DNA from 3 places in the Roseibium algae genome. Region 2 is predicted to be linked to each of the others. Evidence: riboswitches for the same ligand, from Rfam matches in the RefSeq annotation. Region 2 holds a riboswitch; each other region holds the start of a gene.

Region 1 (5,024 bases), on a different contig from region 2:
GCAGTGAACCAGGCAACCCTTGCGTAATCGGTAGAGGTGACCGTATCGATGAAATTGTCGAACCCCACGAATGTGGACCCGAAGCCAAACGGATCTTCCAGATAAAAAGAAGAGCGTACAGCTTCAGCAGCAGGCCAAAGAAAGAAGACCGTGACGATCCCGAGCTGTGGAAACAGCAAGAGATACGGAACGTAGCGGGATTTGAATTGAACTTTTTTCATCGCTTCACCGGGAACAGATGCGGCGGGCCATGGTCATCTTGACCAAACTGCCCGCCAGCCTCATGGAAATGGGGGCGCAAGTGCGCCCCCATCGTTTCTTTTAGGCCCGGGACTTAGTTCCCAGTTGTCTTGGCAAAACGGGCGAGCAGCTTGTCGCCATCAGCTTTAATAGTATCGAAAGCAGCATCAACAGTCGTTTCACCGGACATGACCTTGCCCAGTTCACGGTTCATCACGTCACGGATCTGAACGTAGAAGCCCATACGGTAGCCCTTGGTCCATTCACCCGTTGGCAAAGAAAGCTGCTGGATGCCGACTTCGGCAGCAGGTGTACGGTCGTAGTGACCGTCTTTCTTGGCCAGTTCGTATGCAGCGTTGGTGATCGGCACATAGCCGGTTTCCTTGTGCCACATGTACTGAACTTCAGGAGACGTCAGATACTGGAAGAAAGAAGCAACACACTTGTTCTCTTCAGCAGGCTTGCCGGACATGGCAAAGAGGGCTGCCCCACCGATGAAAGACGCCGTGTTGGCTCCTTCAACAGCATCCCAATAAGGCAGGAATGTTGCGGAGAACGGGAATTCGACAGTCTTTGCAATTCCGCCGAACGACCCTGAAGAGCCGATCCAAAGAGCAACTTTGCCTTCGTTGAAGGGTGTCTGGTTGTCGCCCCAGCCTGTGCCATAGTAACCGAACAGACCATCGTCCAGCCAGCCTTTGACAGCCTTGAAGTGGTTCTTGATCGGCTCACCGAAAACAAGCTCAGTGCCCTTGGCGCCATCGTAACCGTTGTTGTTGGTTGCGAACTGCAAGTTATGACGGGACTTGAAGTTTTCGACAAATTCCCAAGGCAGGTGAGACTGAACGAGCGGCACATAGCCTGCCTCTTTCAGCTTAGGCGCGATTGCTTCGAATTCTTCGTAGGTCTTCGGAGCTTCAACACCAGCCTTTTTCATGGCTTCGTCGTTGATGTAAAGAATAGGCGCAGACGAATTGAACGGCATGCCGATCATTTTGCCATCGCTGTCAGCGTAGAAATAACGAACACCAGCAATGTAGTCTTCGATGTTGAAATCTACGCCGTTATCGCTGAGCAGATCCTGAACAGGAATGACCGCACCCTTGGCACCGATGATGGTGGCTGAGCCAGCATCAAAAACCTGCAGGATGTTCGGCTGTTCACCTGCACGGAAGGACGCGATACCGGCTGTCAACGTGTCTTCGTATCCGCCCTTGTAAACAGGGGTCAGATTACATGCATCCTGGGACGCATTGTAGCCAGTGGAGATTTCGTTGACGACTTCGCCGAGGCGTCCGCCCATTGCGTGCCACCAAGTGATGTCAGTCGCAGCATAAGAAACAGAAGAAGTACCGAGCAATGCGGCTGCAGCCACGAGGCTGGCAACGGTTTTACGGTAAGCCATTTTGTTTGCTCCCATCAAGCGAGGCTTACGCCCCTGTCAGCAGTTAAAAATCCAGACCGCCGAAATGGCTTGCTCAACGGTCCATTGATATTGCCTGCGCTTCGTATTGTTTTCATATGAACGCTCTGTGTCGTTCATATGAACATTAAACGACACTCCAAACGAACATGGAAGGCTGCGCAAGGTATTTAAATCTCCGAACGAGCGTTACGCTGTGGGCAGGTTCTTTAAGTTCATGGAAAACAATATTTATTTTCTCAGTACTTTCTGCCCATACGCCTCAGTCAGCGTCGTTTCAGACATTCAAGTGCAATCCTAGAATGCGTGGATGAAGCTCTCACATCGTTCATATGAACCCTTGATGACAAATACAGGATGCCGGAATGCCGTTTGACTCGCCCGTTTGATAGCTTCGCCTACTCATCCTCATATCACTGAGGAAACAGCATTTCCGTTTGGGAGAGGCCTTGCATTGCACAGCCATTGTCCCTGACAATGTGCGGGATGGTTCCGCCAATCAAACGGTGCGGCGGATTAAAAGGGAACACGGTGAGGCGTACCCAAAAGGGACCAAGACCGTGGCTGCCCCCGCAACTGTAAGCGGCGAGCCTACCCCGAAAGCCACTGGTGCACCAAGAGTGCCCGGGAAGGCGGGAAAGGCGATGAACCGCGAGCCAGGAGACCTGCCACCGCTCAACCGGTTCCGAAATAAGGAGCCTCCTTAAACCTCCCACACGGCGGGTGTGGACAGGAGAAAAACATGCATATTGAACCGGGCATCGTTGATGGTGCCAAACTCACTCTAAGCTATGCGACAGCGATCGCATCCATTGGCTTCACTGCGAAAACGGCAGCAGGCGAACTTCGCGACTGCGGATTTACAGGCCTTATCAGCCGGTCCTTCCTCGCGACCATACTGGTTTATAGCTTCTTTGAAATTTTGCCGCATTATCCAGTTGGCGTTTCTGAAGTTCACCTAATCCTCGGAACGACATTGTTTTTGATATTTGGCGCGGGTCCTGCAGCTGTTGGTCTTGCGGCCGGATTGCTGCTTCAAGGAGTGTTTTTTGCGCCTTTTGATCTACCGCAATACGGCATGAACGTCACGACGCTGCTCGTGCCACTGTTTGCCATGGGCCTGCTAGCAAAGAAAATCATTCCAGCGAATACGGCCTATGTCGATGTGAAATACTCACAAGCCTTGGCTCTTTCGGTCGCTTATCAAGGCGGCGTTGTAGGCTGGGTTGGCTTCTGGGCGCTCTATGGCCAGGGTTTTGAAGCGGCAAACCTGTCCTCAATCGCCTCCTTCGGGGCGGCCTACATGCTGGTCGTCGCGATTGAGCCACTTGCGGATCTGGCAGCCTTGGCCGGAGCCAAAACCTTGTCCGGCCTGAAAGGCAGTGCGATCGTACAGTCGCGCCTGCATAGCCCAGCCACCTGACGACCTTGCAGCCATAAACACACGAAAGCCCGGGTCAACAGCCCGGGCTTTTTATTGAGACACCTCACTCGCAAGGAAGATTTTTCGCTACAGGAATTCAAGCATAACAGCCGCCACGATCAGGTACCGTCCCGTTTTGGCAATCGACACCAGAACCAGAAACGGAAGAAATGGCTCTTTCAAGATGCCCGCGACCAACGTCAACGGATCTCCAATGAACGGCGCCCAGCTGAGCAACAGGCTCCATTTTCCATATCGCTGGTACCATCCGCAGGCTTTTGCAAGCTTTTCCGGCTTGACCGGATACCAGGGACGATCAGAGAAACTCGTAACGCCACGCCCCAACAACCAATTAACCGCCGAACCAAGGGTATTCGCAACACTGGCCACACAGATAAGCAGCCATACGGGGGCGGCCTCAGCCGTAATCAACCCAGCAAGAACCAGCTCCGATTGAGCAGGCAACAAGGTGGCAGCCAGAAAAGACAAAAGAAAAAGGCCCGCGAGCGAGATAATCAATGCGCTTCATTCCTAACGCTCAAAAATCAACCGCCAAGGCAAATCACATAACAGAATAGCCCTACCTTACCCTAACAGACCAGAAAAGCAGGAGAGCCTGTAGCGAGATGCACTGCCACTCAAGCCGTTTTAATCGCAATTTAAACAGGTAAGGGGAATGGTGGAGCCAAGCGGGATCGAACCGCTGACCTCTTCGCTGCCAGCGAAGCGCTCTCCCAGCTGAGCTATGGCCCCAATCTTCATAAGCCGGGTTGGGACCCGACCTCATTGAGGGCGCAACATAGTCGCGCCGCTCCAATCGATCAAGAGGAAAATCGAATGAATTTCAATTCCCTCTGTGGATAAGATTAAATGCATTTTAAGCATTCAAAACCAGATGCTTAGCGATCTAGATCGTCATCGACCTCAACGCGAATTCCAGGAACAGCATCGTCTTCATCGTCGTCATCCTCGATGAAAACATCGCCTGTAGCTTCATCGTCGTCATCGTCATCATCTAGATCAGGTACGTCGACGTCCACGCCTTCAGCTTCCGCGTCGGCCTCTTCAAGAGATACGGTATCCGGGCTGGCTACAATGTCGTCTTCTTCGTCGTCGTCATCGTCCTCCTCGGCCGCCTTTGCTTTTGCAGCCTTCGCCGCACGAGCTGTCACAACGGCCTCAAAGACCGTGTTACATTTCGGGCAAGTGATCGGATCGCGGTTCAGATCAAAATATTTCGCGCCGCAACTCGGGCACAATCGTTTTGTGCCAAGTTCAGGTTTTGCCACTGTGCTAACCCTTCATCTACGTTTGTTTCGTTGCGCCCCATACCCTTGGAAGCGCCATCCTGTCAAAGCCAAATCGATGAAAATTCGTGCCCTATGGAAAGTTCTGCACGAGACAAGCAAAATTTCAAGCCATCCGGTAGATGACGAACGGCGATCCACATGATAGCAAGAACAACTTTTGTTTAAGTAAAACGTCCGGAAACCAGCTGCATGTCCCATGGTCCCCTACCTGCCCCCCTTACGACCCGCTCTGCCGGCCCCCTGACCGGGACCATCCGCGTACCCGGCGACAAGTCGATATCTCACAGGTCGCTTATGTTTGGCGCTCTGGCTGTCGGCCGGACCACAGTCTCCGGCCTGCTGGAATCAGAGGATGTACTGGCAACAGCAGACGCCATGCGCGCTGTCGGGGCAAAGATAGAGCGGCAGGAAGACGGACTTTATGTTGTCGACGGCATAGGCCTTGGCAGCTTGCTTGAACCTGACCACGTCATTGATTTTGGCAACGCCGGAACCGGTGTTCGTCTGACAATGGGCATTATCGGAACCCATGACATTGCAGCAACTTTTGTTGGGGATGCATCCTTGTCCGGACGTCCGATGGGCCGGGTCCTCGACCCACTCCGAGACATGGGAACTAGCGTTGTCG
Region 2 (5,024 bases):
TCGACAAAGGGAACCTCTGCGATGATGCCGGCAAAGGCCTCAGGCGCCATGTTGGACACAGCCCCCATCAGCATTCCGCCAGCTGATCCGCCCTGGGCGATGATCCGGTCGTGAGAGGTGAAGCCTTCGCTTGCCATGTGCTTGGCAGCCACGATGAAGTCGGTGAAGGTGTTCTTCTTGGTCTCGCGTCGTCCGTCCCTGTACCAGCGAAAGCCCTTGTCCTTGCCGCCGCGAATATGGGCGATGGCGTAGACAAAGCCACGATCAACCAGAGACAGCGCATTGGTGTTGAAGCTGGCTGGCATGGACATGCCGTAAGATCCGTAGCCATACAGCAGACAAGGCGCAGATCCGTCCAGCGGCGTGTCCTTGCGATAGAGCAGGGAGATCGGCACGGTCTCGCCATCGGCCGTCGGGGCTTGCAGCCGCCGGGTGACATAATCGCCCGCAACATGTCCCGATGGCACTTCCTGTTCCTTGCGCAGCAACCGCTTGCGGGTTTCCACGTCGTAGTCATAGACACGCGACGGTGTGGTCATCGAGGAATAGCTGAAGCGAATTTCGGTGGTATCGAACTCGTAACCGCCGCCAAGACCCAGCGAAAAGGCTTCCTCATCAAAGGAAATCTCGTGCTCGATATGATCCGCCAGACGATGGATCACGATCCGCGGCAGGCCGTTTTCCCGTTCAAGGCGCACCATAAAGGTCTTGTAGACGTCATGGGACAGGATCAGGCAGCCTGGCTTGTGCGGTACCAGATCGGTCCAGAACTCACGGCCCGGCGTCGCTTTTGGTGCGGTGACGATCTTGAAATCTTCAGCGCCACCCAGATTGGTCAGGATGTAATAGGTGTCGCCATTGTCATCGAGGGAATATTCGACGCCCGTGTCGCGCGGCGCAATCAGATGCGGCGGGTCCAGGGGGGCGTGGGCTGAGATCGTCCAGATTTCTGACGTTTCATGGTCATGAATATCGATGATGATCGTGTCGCCGGACTGGGTCTTGCCGACGCCCATGAAGAAGCCTGCATCCTCTTCCTCGAAGATCAGGGCATCGGACGCCGGATCTGTGCCGATCTCGTGACGGAACAGCTTGGATGGGCGGTGGTTGGCATCCAGGCGAATGTAGAAAAGATACTTGCCATCTGCCGAGAACGTCCCGCCGCCAGAAGTGTCTTCAATGCGGGTTTCGCTGTCCTTGCCGGTTTCCAGATCACGGATCTGGAGGGAGTAGAATTCCGATCCCTTGTCGTCATAGCCCCAGGCCAGCAACTTGTGGTCAGATGAATGACCCGCGCCGCCGAACTTGAAATAGGCTTTGCCCTCGGCTTCCTTGTCACCGTCCAGAATGATCTCTTCATCAGACCCGTCGCGCTTGCTGCGCAGGAACTTCGGGTGCTGGCCACCAGTGACGAATTTCATACCGTATAGATACGGTCCATCCGGGGAGGGAACCGAGCTGTCGTCTTCCTTGATCCGGCCGCGCATCTCGGCGAACAGCTTGTCCTGCAAGTCCTTTGTCGGAGCCAGCATGGTCTCCTGATAGGCGTTTTCCGCCTCCAGATAAGCCCGGATGTCTGCATCGAGAACATCAGGGTCACGCATGACTTCCTGCCAGTTCTCTGCTCGAAGCCAGGCGTAATCGTCCTGACGTGTGATGCCGTGGGTTTCAAGGGTGAGGGGGCGTGCTTCAGCACGCGGAGGCTTTGGCTGTTTCATCATAGTTTCCGAAGTAGGATTTTTAGGCGCATGAGACAAGGGGCAGATGTTGGCAGAAGACATCACATGATTGCGCCTCATACCGGTGACAGTAAGATTGACATGCCCGTCAGGCCGCTTATCCTAGAGGTTTGATGGTTTCTGATCTCCGTAGTGGGATTGGGATGAAAAGGGAATACGGTAAGGTGTAGCCAACAGGCGCCGAGTCCGTGACTGCCCCCGCAACTGTAGGCGGTGAGCAAACCTGAACAAGGCCACTGGAGCAATCCGGGAAGGCTCAGGTGCGCTGCGACCCGCAAGTCAGGAGACCTGCCATCCGTGTTTAACCCTCAACCCGGGCGGGGTGCCCCGGAGGAGATCGCGAGATGGCATTGAAATCCCCCCTTTTTACACCCGTTTTGCGGGCGCTTGCAGCTCTTCGTGTGGCCGTTCGGTCTTCTGCGCGTTCTGGCATCGCGAAGCCTTTCGTCATTCAGGCATTCTGATCGCGGATATCGTTCCCATGCCCGATGAGCCCGTTGGAGACAATCGTCTTCGTAAATGGGCTTTTGTGGGGCTTGACTTTGGTTATGTAATAACATTACAAATTTGTGTGTTGGTTGCGCATCAGGTCTTTTGATTTGTGTCACGCTGTAAACCGGAAAGTGAAAATGACAGCCGCATCGTTGAAAATACGGGAGATTAGCTGGGGTCCATCCAAAGGGCTGACGCTATTGCATCCTGTCAGCTTCGAGCTGGTCCCTGGCGACTGCCTTGGGGTTGTCGGGGCCAATGGCGCGGGAAAATCAACCTTGTTGCGGCTGATCTATCGTTATTTGAAGCCCAGAACAGGGCAGATTCTTCTGGATGAACAAGACCTGTGGCGCCTGTCAGCCCGGCAAGCAGCTCAAAAGGTTGCCGCCGTTCTGCAGGAGCAGCCAACGGATTTTGCCTTGACCGTCCGTGAAATTGTGGCTCTTGGCCGCAGACCACATGCTTCAGGCTTTTCATCTCCTGCCGGGAGGGATCAGGTTATCGTCACCAAAGCCCTTGCGGACATGCAGTTGCAAGGCTTGCAAAACCGGCGGTTCGGCACCTTGTCTGGCGGCGAGCGGCAACGGGCGATGGTCGCCCGGGCGCTGGCGCAGGAGCCCAAGCTCCTGGTTCTGGACGAGCCGACGAACCATCTGGACATTCGCCATCAGCTGGAAATTCTCGAATTGGTCCGGGGCCTTCCTGTCACTGTTGTGACCAGCCTTCACGATCTCAATATGGCTGCCAGCCTTTGCGACACGGTTCTGGTGCTGGCTGGAGGGTATCCTCTGGCCTTTGGGCCGCCTTCACAGGTGATCACGCCGGAGCATGTCGATGCGGCCTTCGCTGTTCAAAGCCGTCTTGAGCTGCTTCAGCCGAGCGGGCAGCCCCATCTGACTTTCTCTCTTCCGTCTTGAATAAGGTTCTCTTTGAAATGAAACGTATTTTGGCAACCTTGCCCATTCTGGCTGCGCTGATGATTGCCGCGCCTGCTTCTGCCGCGACTACCGTGAAGAGCTGCAACAGGGATGTGACATTCGACGCGCCGCCAAAAGCGGCTGTCTCCAACGACGTCAATCTGACCGAGATGATGCTGGTTCTTGGCTTGCGCGATCATATGGTTGGCTACACCGGCATTTCCGGCTGGAAGACCCTGGATGAGGAAATGCGGAATGGCATAGCCGAGTTGCCGGAGCTTTCGGCGAAATACCCGAGCAAAGAAGTCCTGCTGGGCGCTGGGACTGATTTCTATTTCGCGGGCTGGAACTATGGCATGAAGGTCGGCGGCGAAGTGACGCCGGAGACGCTGGCACCGTTCGGCATCAAGGTCTATGAACTGACTGAATCCTGCATTCACATTGGAGCCAAACCAAAGGTGTCCATGGAGGACATGTACAACGACCTTCTGAACCTTGGCCGGATCTTTGATGTTGAAGATCGCGCGGAAAAACTGGTCGAAGGATATCGCAAGGAACTGGAGGACTTCCGCGCCACGCTGAAGACCGGCGAAGAACCGCTAAAGGTATTTGTCTATGACAGCGGCGAGGACAAGCCGTTCACTGCCGGACGATATGCCATGCCAACGGCCCTGATCGAGGCTGCAGGAGGCGTCAATGTTCTGGATGACCTAGGCAAGAGCTGGGCGACCATTGACTGGGAAACCGTGGTCGAGAAGAACCCGGACGTGATCATGATCGTTGACTATGGCACTGTGACAGCCGAACAAAAGCGAGACTTCATGCGGAACAATCCGGCCTTGGCCAAAATCGATGCAGTGAAGAATGATCGCTTCGTCACTCTGTCTTATGTCGAGGCGACGCCGGGACCGCGTAACATTGAAGCTGTCAAGAAGCTCGCTGCCGCGTTCTGGGGAGACTAGGACATGCTGGACCGCACCGCAGCAGCCAACCTTCAGGATGGGGAGGGGTCTGACCTTCAGGAACGTGGCGGTCACACAGCACCTGCTGCCCATTTTGAAGCTGCGGACCAGTCTTCATCTGCAGTTCTGCCAGAGAATTGGCGGTTCTTCGGGGTTTTAATGGCGGGCCTTGTCTTGCTGCTGGTGTCCTTTGTGGTGGCTGTTTCATTTGGCGCGGTGCCTGTGCCAGCCAGCACAGTTGCAGGCATTATCGCTAACAAGATCGTGCCGGGGATGTTTGAACCGGTCTGGACAACAGGGCGAGAGGCAATTGTCTGGGAAATCCGCATTCCACGCGCCATTTTGGCAGCTTGTGTCGGCGCGGGGCTTGCTGCGGTCGGAGCAGCGCTTCAGGCTGTGACCCGCAATCCGCTTGCTGATCCGCATCTTCTCGGCATTTCGTCGGGCGGGGCATGCGGCGCGATCATGGCGCTGTTGCACACGGGGCTGTTTCTGGGGCTTCTGACTGTGCCTTTGATGGCCTTTGCCGGGGCGCTGTTGGCGACGGTTATGGTGCTGGCCGTCACCCGCCTGACCGGTGCGACCAGCGCGGACAAGCTGGTGCTGGCGGGCGTTGCGGTTTCCTTCATCCTCATGTCATTCGCCAACATGTTGATCTTCATGGGCGATCCGCGCGCCACCCATACGGTGATCTTCTGGATGCTCGGTGGCCTCGGACTCGCCCAGTGGAACCATCTGGTGTTTCCGGCGGGCGTTCTGGCGCTGACCCTGCCTTATCTGTTGGCCAAGGCAGGCGATCTCAATGCAATGACCATTGGCGATGAGACCGCTGCGACCCTGGGTATTCCGGTTGCCCGGTTTCGCCTGACGATCTTCGTGGTCTGCTCGCTCATCACCGGTGTGATGGTCGCTTT
Region 3 (5,024 bases), on a different contig from region 2:
GCTTCAATCATTCCAAGCACTGTTCCGAACAGCCCCAGAAGGGGTGACACCTGTCCGATAGCATCCAAGGCTTTCAGGCCCCACTGCTGGTTGTGCAGCCGCGTGAGCGCGCGCCTTGAAATCTCTTCCTCGATTGCGGTTTTGTCGAGGGTCCCGGTCAGCGACAGGCGCATGGCTGTTGCAACGGTTTCCTCAGAAGCTGTACGCGGCACACCAATCTTGCGGATGGCTTCGAGCTGATTGCCATTACGCCATAGGAATACGGCCTGGCGGGAGCGTCGCGTGTTGCCAACACCTTCGCGCCAGAACTGATAGATTTTCATCAGAACAAGAGCGAGCGCAATGACGGACAGGACGGCAATGAGGGAGACCACCGGTCCGCCGGCGTCCAGCAATTTTAGAACAGGCTGGAAAAAACTGGTCTGATCCATGGGGCTAACTCTTACTTGATGAAGGCGATTGTGGTGCGGGTCTTGGGCTCTAGGGCCGTGATGCACATATTTTCGGTGCCGGGCTGCGGATCAACCAGGTCACAACGTGCGGCTCCGTTGACCAGGATCTTGCCAATTGACGGGCATTTGACGCCGGCAAGTTCGAACTGACGCACGACGGTTTTTTGATCCTGGATGGCACCGAAGTCGAAGGCGGTCATTTGATCGACCAGTCCGTCAGCGTTGAACAGGACGAATTCGTAAGCCAGTCCACCAAGGGCTTGGCCTGTCGAATTGGAGGCTACAAAAGACAGCATGCAGCCGTTGGCTGTCTCTGATGCCCGGTTCAATTCGAGTGACAGGTTGTTTTCGGCAGCTTGAACCACGAAGGGGGCCGATAGTGCATAAGCCATTGTTGCAGCAAGGCAAACAGTTGTTCGGCGATGTGAAAGAAAGCCTTTGCCAAACGTTTGCTTCATGAAACTACGCATATTGTCCCCACACTCGGTTTTGAGTCTTAAAGCTACGGGCGGCTGAATAGCTGGTTCAGCAGATGGCATTAGCATCTTGCCTGCATGCGATATATGACAATCAGTATCAGGTATTGTGGGTATGAAATATGAGGGTGGTAGTCAAGTAATTCCGGGTGTGGATCTGCAATTTTATCGTGCAAGCAAGTGTTTGCGGATGGGTTTCCATGGGGAGGGTGAAGAGGTCGTTCAGCCGGAAATGACAATTCTGAGGCCGTGCGTGATGCAATGCAAATCAACGCTGTCATCATCAAGTCTTCTTGATGATCTTCAAAGCGGTCAAATCTTTAAAAGAAGGAGCAATGGCTCCCCGAGCAGGGCTCGAACCTGCGACAATTCGATTAACAGTCGAATGCTCTACCAACTGAGCTATCGGGGATCACCAACGTGGTGGCGGAACGTGTCTGCTCCGTCGATGGATGAGCGTATAACAAACGCTTTGCCGGTTTGCCAAGCCCCTCATCAAACTATTTTCATTGAAAAGATATAATCGTCGTGGATTGCGTTGGATAACTTATTATTTTCAGTAGGTTGAGCGGAATTTTTAGGTTGGGGAATTGTGCAAATGCCTTTCAATGCGGCTTGTTGTTTTTCAAAAAGCAAACGGTCGGCAGGTGCGCTTGTGATTGGTGCTTGTTAGTGCCGATCCTTGCCGAATGATCGAGGGAGGTTAGGCTTGGCTTGTTTGTCGCCTGCCAAGCCGCTACAGAAGGAGTGTCATGGTTTTCCGCGTGCTCTTTGCGCGTTGGAAATGAAACGGGAATGCGGTGCGGATCTTTATTGGGATCCAATTCCGCGGCTGCCCCCGCAACTGTAAGCGGCAAGGGGCTCTGCGACATGCCACTGGAACAGGCCAATCTGGCCGGACCGGGAAGGCGCAGAGACCTGATTGAGCCGCAAGCCAGGAGACCGGCCTGACAATCTTTGGGTCATTGATTTCAGTGACCTTAGTTCAACAGCCGTCGGGTGGACGGCAGGAGCCAGGCTGAATGCTATATTTACACCGCTGCTGCGGTCGATCTTTCACACATTTGTTCACCCGCCGATTTGGCGGTGTGCGCTTCTCCGGCCCTGACTTATGAGCGGGCAGGCTAAGACGAGTGTCACATTGATTCTGGGCGGTGTGCGTTCCGGAAAGAGCCGGTTTGCAGAAGAGCTGGCGATGAACAGCGGTCTACGACGTGTCTATGTGGCAACCAGTCCGGTGATTGATACGGAAATGGATGAACGCATTGCGTTGCATCGTGCCCAACGTGGGGATGACTGGCGCACCATCGAGGAAGAACTCGATCTTGTTGGTGTGCTGACCCGTGAAGCTGCGCCCGATACCGTCATTCTCGTTGATTGCCTGACCCTTTGGCTGAACAACCTTCTTTATCGTGAACGTGATGTCGCACTGGAGGCCCGCCGCCTTGCGGAGGCTCTGGAAAGCATCAAAGGCCCGTGCGTGCTGGTTTCCAACGAGGTTGGCATGGGCATCGTGCCCGAAAATGCTCTGGCGCGGTCGTTTCGTGACGCACAAGGACGTCTCAATCAGGATATCGCGGCGGTCGCGCAGAAGGTGATTTTTGTCGCTGCCGGTTTGCCGCTTGTTTTAAAACCCTCTTCTCACCCGGATATCAAAATATGACCATCGGACAGAAAATTCCTGCCACCATCGTCACAGGCTTTCTGGGCGCAGGCAAAACCACGTTGATCCGCAATCTGCTGAAGAATGCTGATGGCCGCCGCATCGCGCTGATCGTCAATGAATTCGGCGATATGGGGTTTGATGGTTCTCTCATGAACGGTTGCGCGGATCCCGATTGCGCTGCAGAGGAAGTGGTGGAACTCACCAATGGCTGTATCTGCTGCACGGTTGCCGATGATTTCCTGCCCACCATGGAAATGCTTTTGGCGCGGGACAATCCGCCAGAACACATCGTTATTGAAACGTCTGGCCTTGCCTTGCCTCAGCCGCTGGTGCGCGCATTTTCCTGGCCGAGCGTCAAGACCAAGGTAACCGTCGATGGGGTGGTGACAGTGCTGGATGCAGCAGCTCTTGCCGAAGGCCGGATCGCACTGGATGAAGCAGCCCTTGAAGCCCAACGCGCAGCGGATGACGCATTGGATCACGAGAGCCCTGTGGAAGAGTTGTTTCATGATCAGTTGACCTGCGCTGATCTGGTGGTTCTGAACAAGGCGGACCTGATCTCCAGTGATGCACTTGCCAAGGTGCGGGCAAAGATATCTGCCGATGTGCGAGACAGCGTTCACATTGTCTCATCGGAAAAAGGCACTTTGCCGATTGAAGTTCTGTTGGGACGTCAATCTGCTGCCGAACATGACATGGCAGCGCGCCACGAACATCACCACCATGATCACGATGATGACCACGGGCACGATGAACATGAACACGATGGCGACCATGACCACGATGATGAGCATCACCATCACCACCATGATGATTTCGAAAGCCATGTGTTGCCGGTGTCTGCCTTCGCGAGTTTGAAGGCTGCAGAAGCCAAGGTGCTGGAAGCCATGGCCTTGAAAGGCGTGCTACGGATCAAGGGCGCGCTTGTCATTGATGGCAAAGCTGCTCCGGCCATGGTTCAGGCGGTCGGCCCTCGGGTCGAGACATGGTTCGCTGCAGGGGCAGAGAGTTCCGGGCGTCTGGTGGTGATCGGGCTGAAAGGCCTTGATCTTGAGGACGTCAAGACACTGCTCGGCAGCACTGCGGAAGCGGCATGACGCTGATTATCCGTCACAGCCTAAATGCATCCCGGATTCACTCGACCAACTGTCTTGGCTGCAAGGGGTAGCGGATGCACATACTTGCGAGTCAGGCACGGCGGATCGATGACGGCGGGGATGCGGTTGATCTGGGTCAGGCGCCCGCTGATATCGTTTTCCTGTCGGCGGCTGACACGGAACTGGGGTCTTTCTCCAGCGCTCATAATGGGCTTGGTGCGCAGAGCTGCAGCCTGCGCCTTGCCAGTATCATGGCGTTGTCTCACCCTTACTCGGTCGACCTTTACGCAGAGCAGACGGTGCGCGGCTCGAAGATTGTTGCTGCGCGTCTTCTCGGGGGGGTGGAATACTGGCGCTATGGGGTTGAGCGGCTGGAGGAAGAGGCAAGGGCGTTCGATGTCCAATTGGTTCTCATTCCAGGTGATGACAAATGGGATGAGGCGCTGGCCTCAAGGTCTACGGTGCCGTTGGAAACAGTGCGCCGGTTCTGGCGCTATTGTGTTGAGGGCGGGCCGGGCAATTATGCAAATGGTCTGCTTTTTCTTGCTCACTTGGTTGGGAGAGCCGAAGAGCCTGCCCATCCGGTCCCACTTCCGCGCGCGGGAATCTATCTTCCAGGTCACACAGCGCCAAGTGTTGATACGCTGAAAGCAACATGGGCCGATCAATCAAGACCAGTTGCTGCCATCACGTTTTATCGTGCTCTGGTGCAAGGGGCCCAGACTGCGCCTGTTGATGCGTTGATCGAGGCTTTGGACAGATCAGGCGTTAATGCGCTGCCTGTGTTTTTGTCTTCGCTGAAGGAAGCCGAATCCGCTGACATTCTGGCAAGCCTGTTTGAGGCAGCTTCGCCTGATGTGGTTCTGAATGCGACCGCCTTCGCCGTTTCCAAGGTAGGCGTTGCCCATCAGACGACACCGCTTGATGCGCCCGGGAAGCCTGTGCTGCAAGTGGTGTTTTCGTCGTCCTCCAAGGAAGGCTGGGAAGACAGCGATCAAGGGCTGTCGATCCGCGATCTTGCCATGCATGTGGTTTTGCCGGAGGTGGATGGACGCCTGTTGACGCGGGCGATCTCCTTCAAGGAAGAAGACCGCTTTGAGGAGGCCACTCAGTCCACGCCTGTACGTTTTGTTCCGGTGCCGGACCGTGTGTCTTTCGTGGCTCAACTTGCTGCCAATTGGGCGCGGCTGTCGCATGTGCCGGTACAACACAAGAAAACGGCTCTGATCCTTGCGAATTACCCAAACAAGGATGGCAGGCTTGCAAATGGGGTCGGGCTGGATACGCCTGCGTCTTGCGCTGGGCTGCTTCAAGCCATGAAGGCAGAGGGCTT

The links. Region 2 has a riboswitch for cobalamin ahead of V6575_RS07375 (ABC transporter ATP-binding protein). Riboswitches for the same ligand answer to the same signal wherever they lie in the genome.
Region 1: it holds a riboswitch for cobalamin, as region 2 does, so the genes downstream of both, V6575_RS14080 (energy-coupling factor ABC transporter permease) here and V6575_RS07375 (ABC transporter ATP-binding protein) in region 2, are expected to answer to the same signal.
Region 3: it holds a riboswitch for cobalamin, as region 2 does, so the genes downstream of both, cobU (bifunctional adenosylcobinamide kinase/adenosylcobinamide-phosphate guanylyltransferase) here and V6575_RS07375 (ABC transporter ATP-binding protein) in region 2, are expected to answer to the same signal.

The regions. Positions count from the first base shown of each region.
Region 1 is NZ_JBAKIA010000009.1:182,985-188,008, reverse strand. It holds gene V6575_RS14090 (ABC transporter permease subunit) at 1-221, opposite strand, end outside; gene V6575_RS14085 (extracellular solute-binding protein) at 335-1,645, opposite strand; cobalamin riboswitch at 2,134-2,350, shown strand; gene V6575_RS14080 (energy-coupling factor ABC transporter permease) at 2,406-3,086, shown strand; gene V6575_RS14075 (YqaA family protein) at 3,174-3,605, opposite strand; tRNA gene V6575_RS14070 (tRNA-Ala) at 3,764-3,839, opposite strand; gene V6575_RS14065 (TIGR02300 family protein) at 3,986-4,375, opposite strand; gene aroA (3-phosphoshikimate 1-carboxyvinyltransferase) at 4,586-5,024, shown strand, end outside.
Region 2 is NZ_JBAKIA010000004.1:221,252-226,275, forward strand. It holds gene V6575_RS07370 (S9 family peptidase) at 1-1,718, opposite strand, end outside; cobalamin riboswitch at 1,837-2,049, shown strand; gene V6575_RS07375 (ABC transporter ATP-binding protein) at 2,369-3,148, shown strand; gene V6575_RS07380 (ABC transporter substrate-binding protein) at 3,166-4,110, shown strand; gene V6575_RS07385 (FecCD family ABC transporter permease) at 4,270-5,024, shown strand, end outside.
Region 3 is NZ_JBAKIA010000005.1:177,160-182,183, reverse strand. It holds gene V6575_RS09750 (MotA/TolQ/ExbB proton channel family protein) at 1-431, opposite strand, end outside; gene V6575_RS09745 (hypothetical protein) at 443-910, opposite strand; tRNA gene V6575_RS09740 (tRNA-Asn) at 1,265-1,340, opposite strand; cobalamin riboswitch at 1,665-1,892, shown strand; gene cobU (bifunctional adenosylcobinamide kinase/adenosylcobinamide-phosphate guanylyltransferase) at 2,040-2,591, shown strand; gene cobW (cobalamin biosynthesis protein CobW) at 2,588-3,691, shown strand; gene cobN (cobaltochelatase subunit CobN) at 3,766-5,024, shown strand, end outside.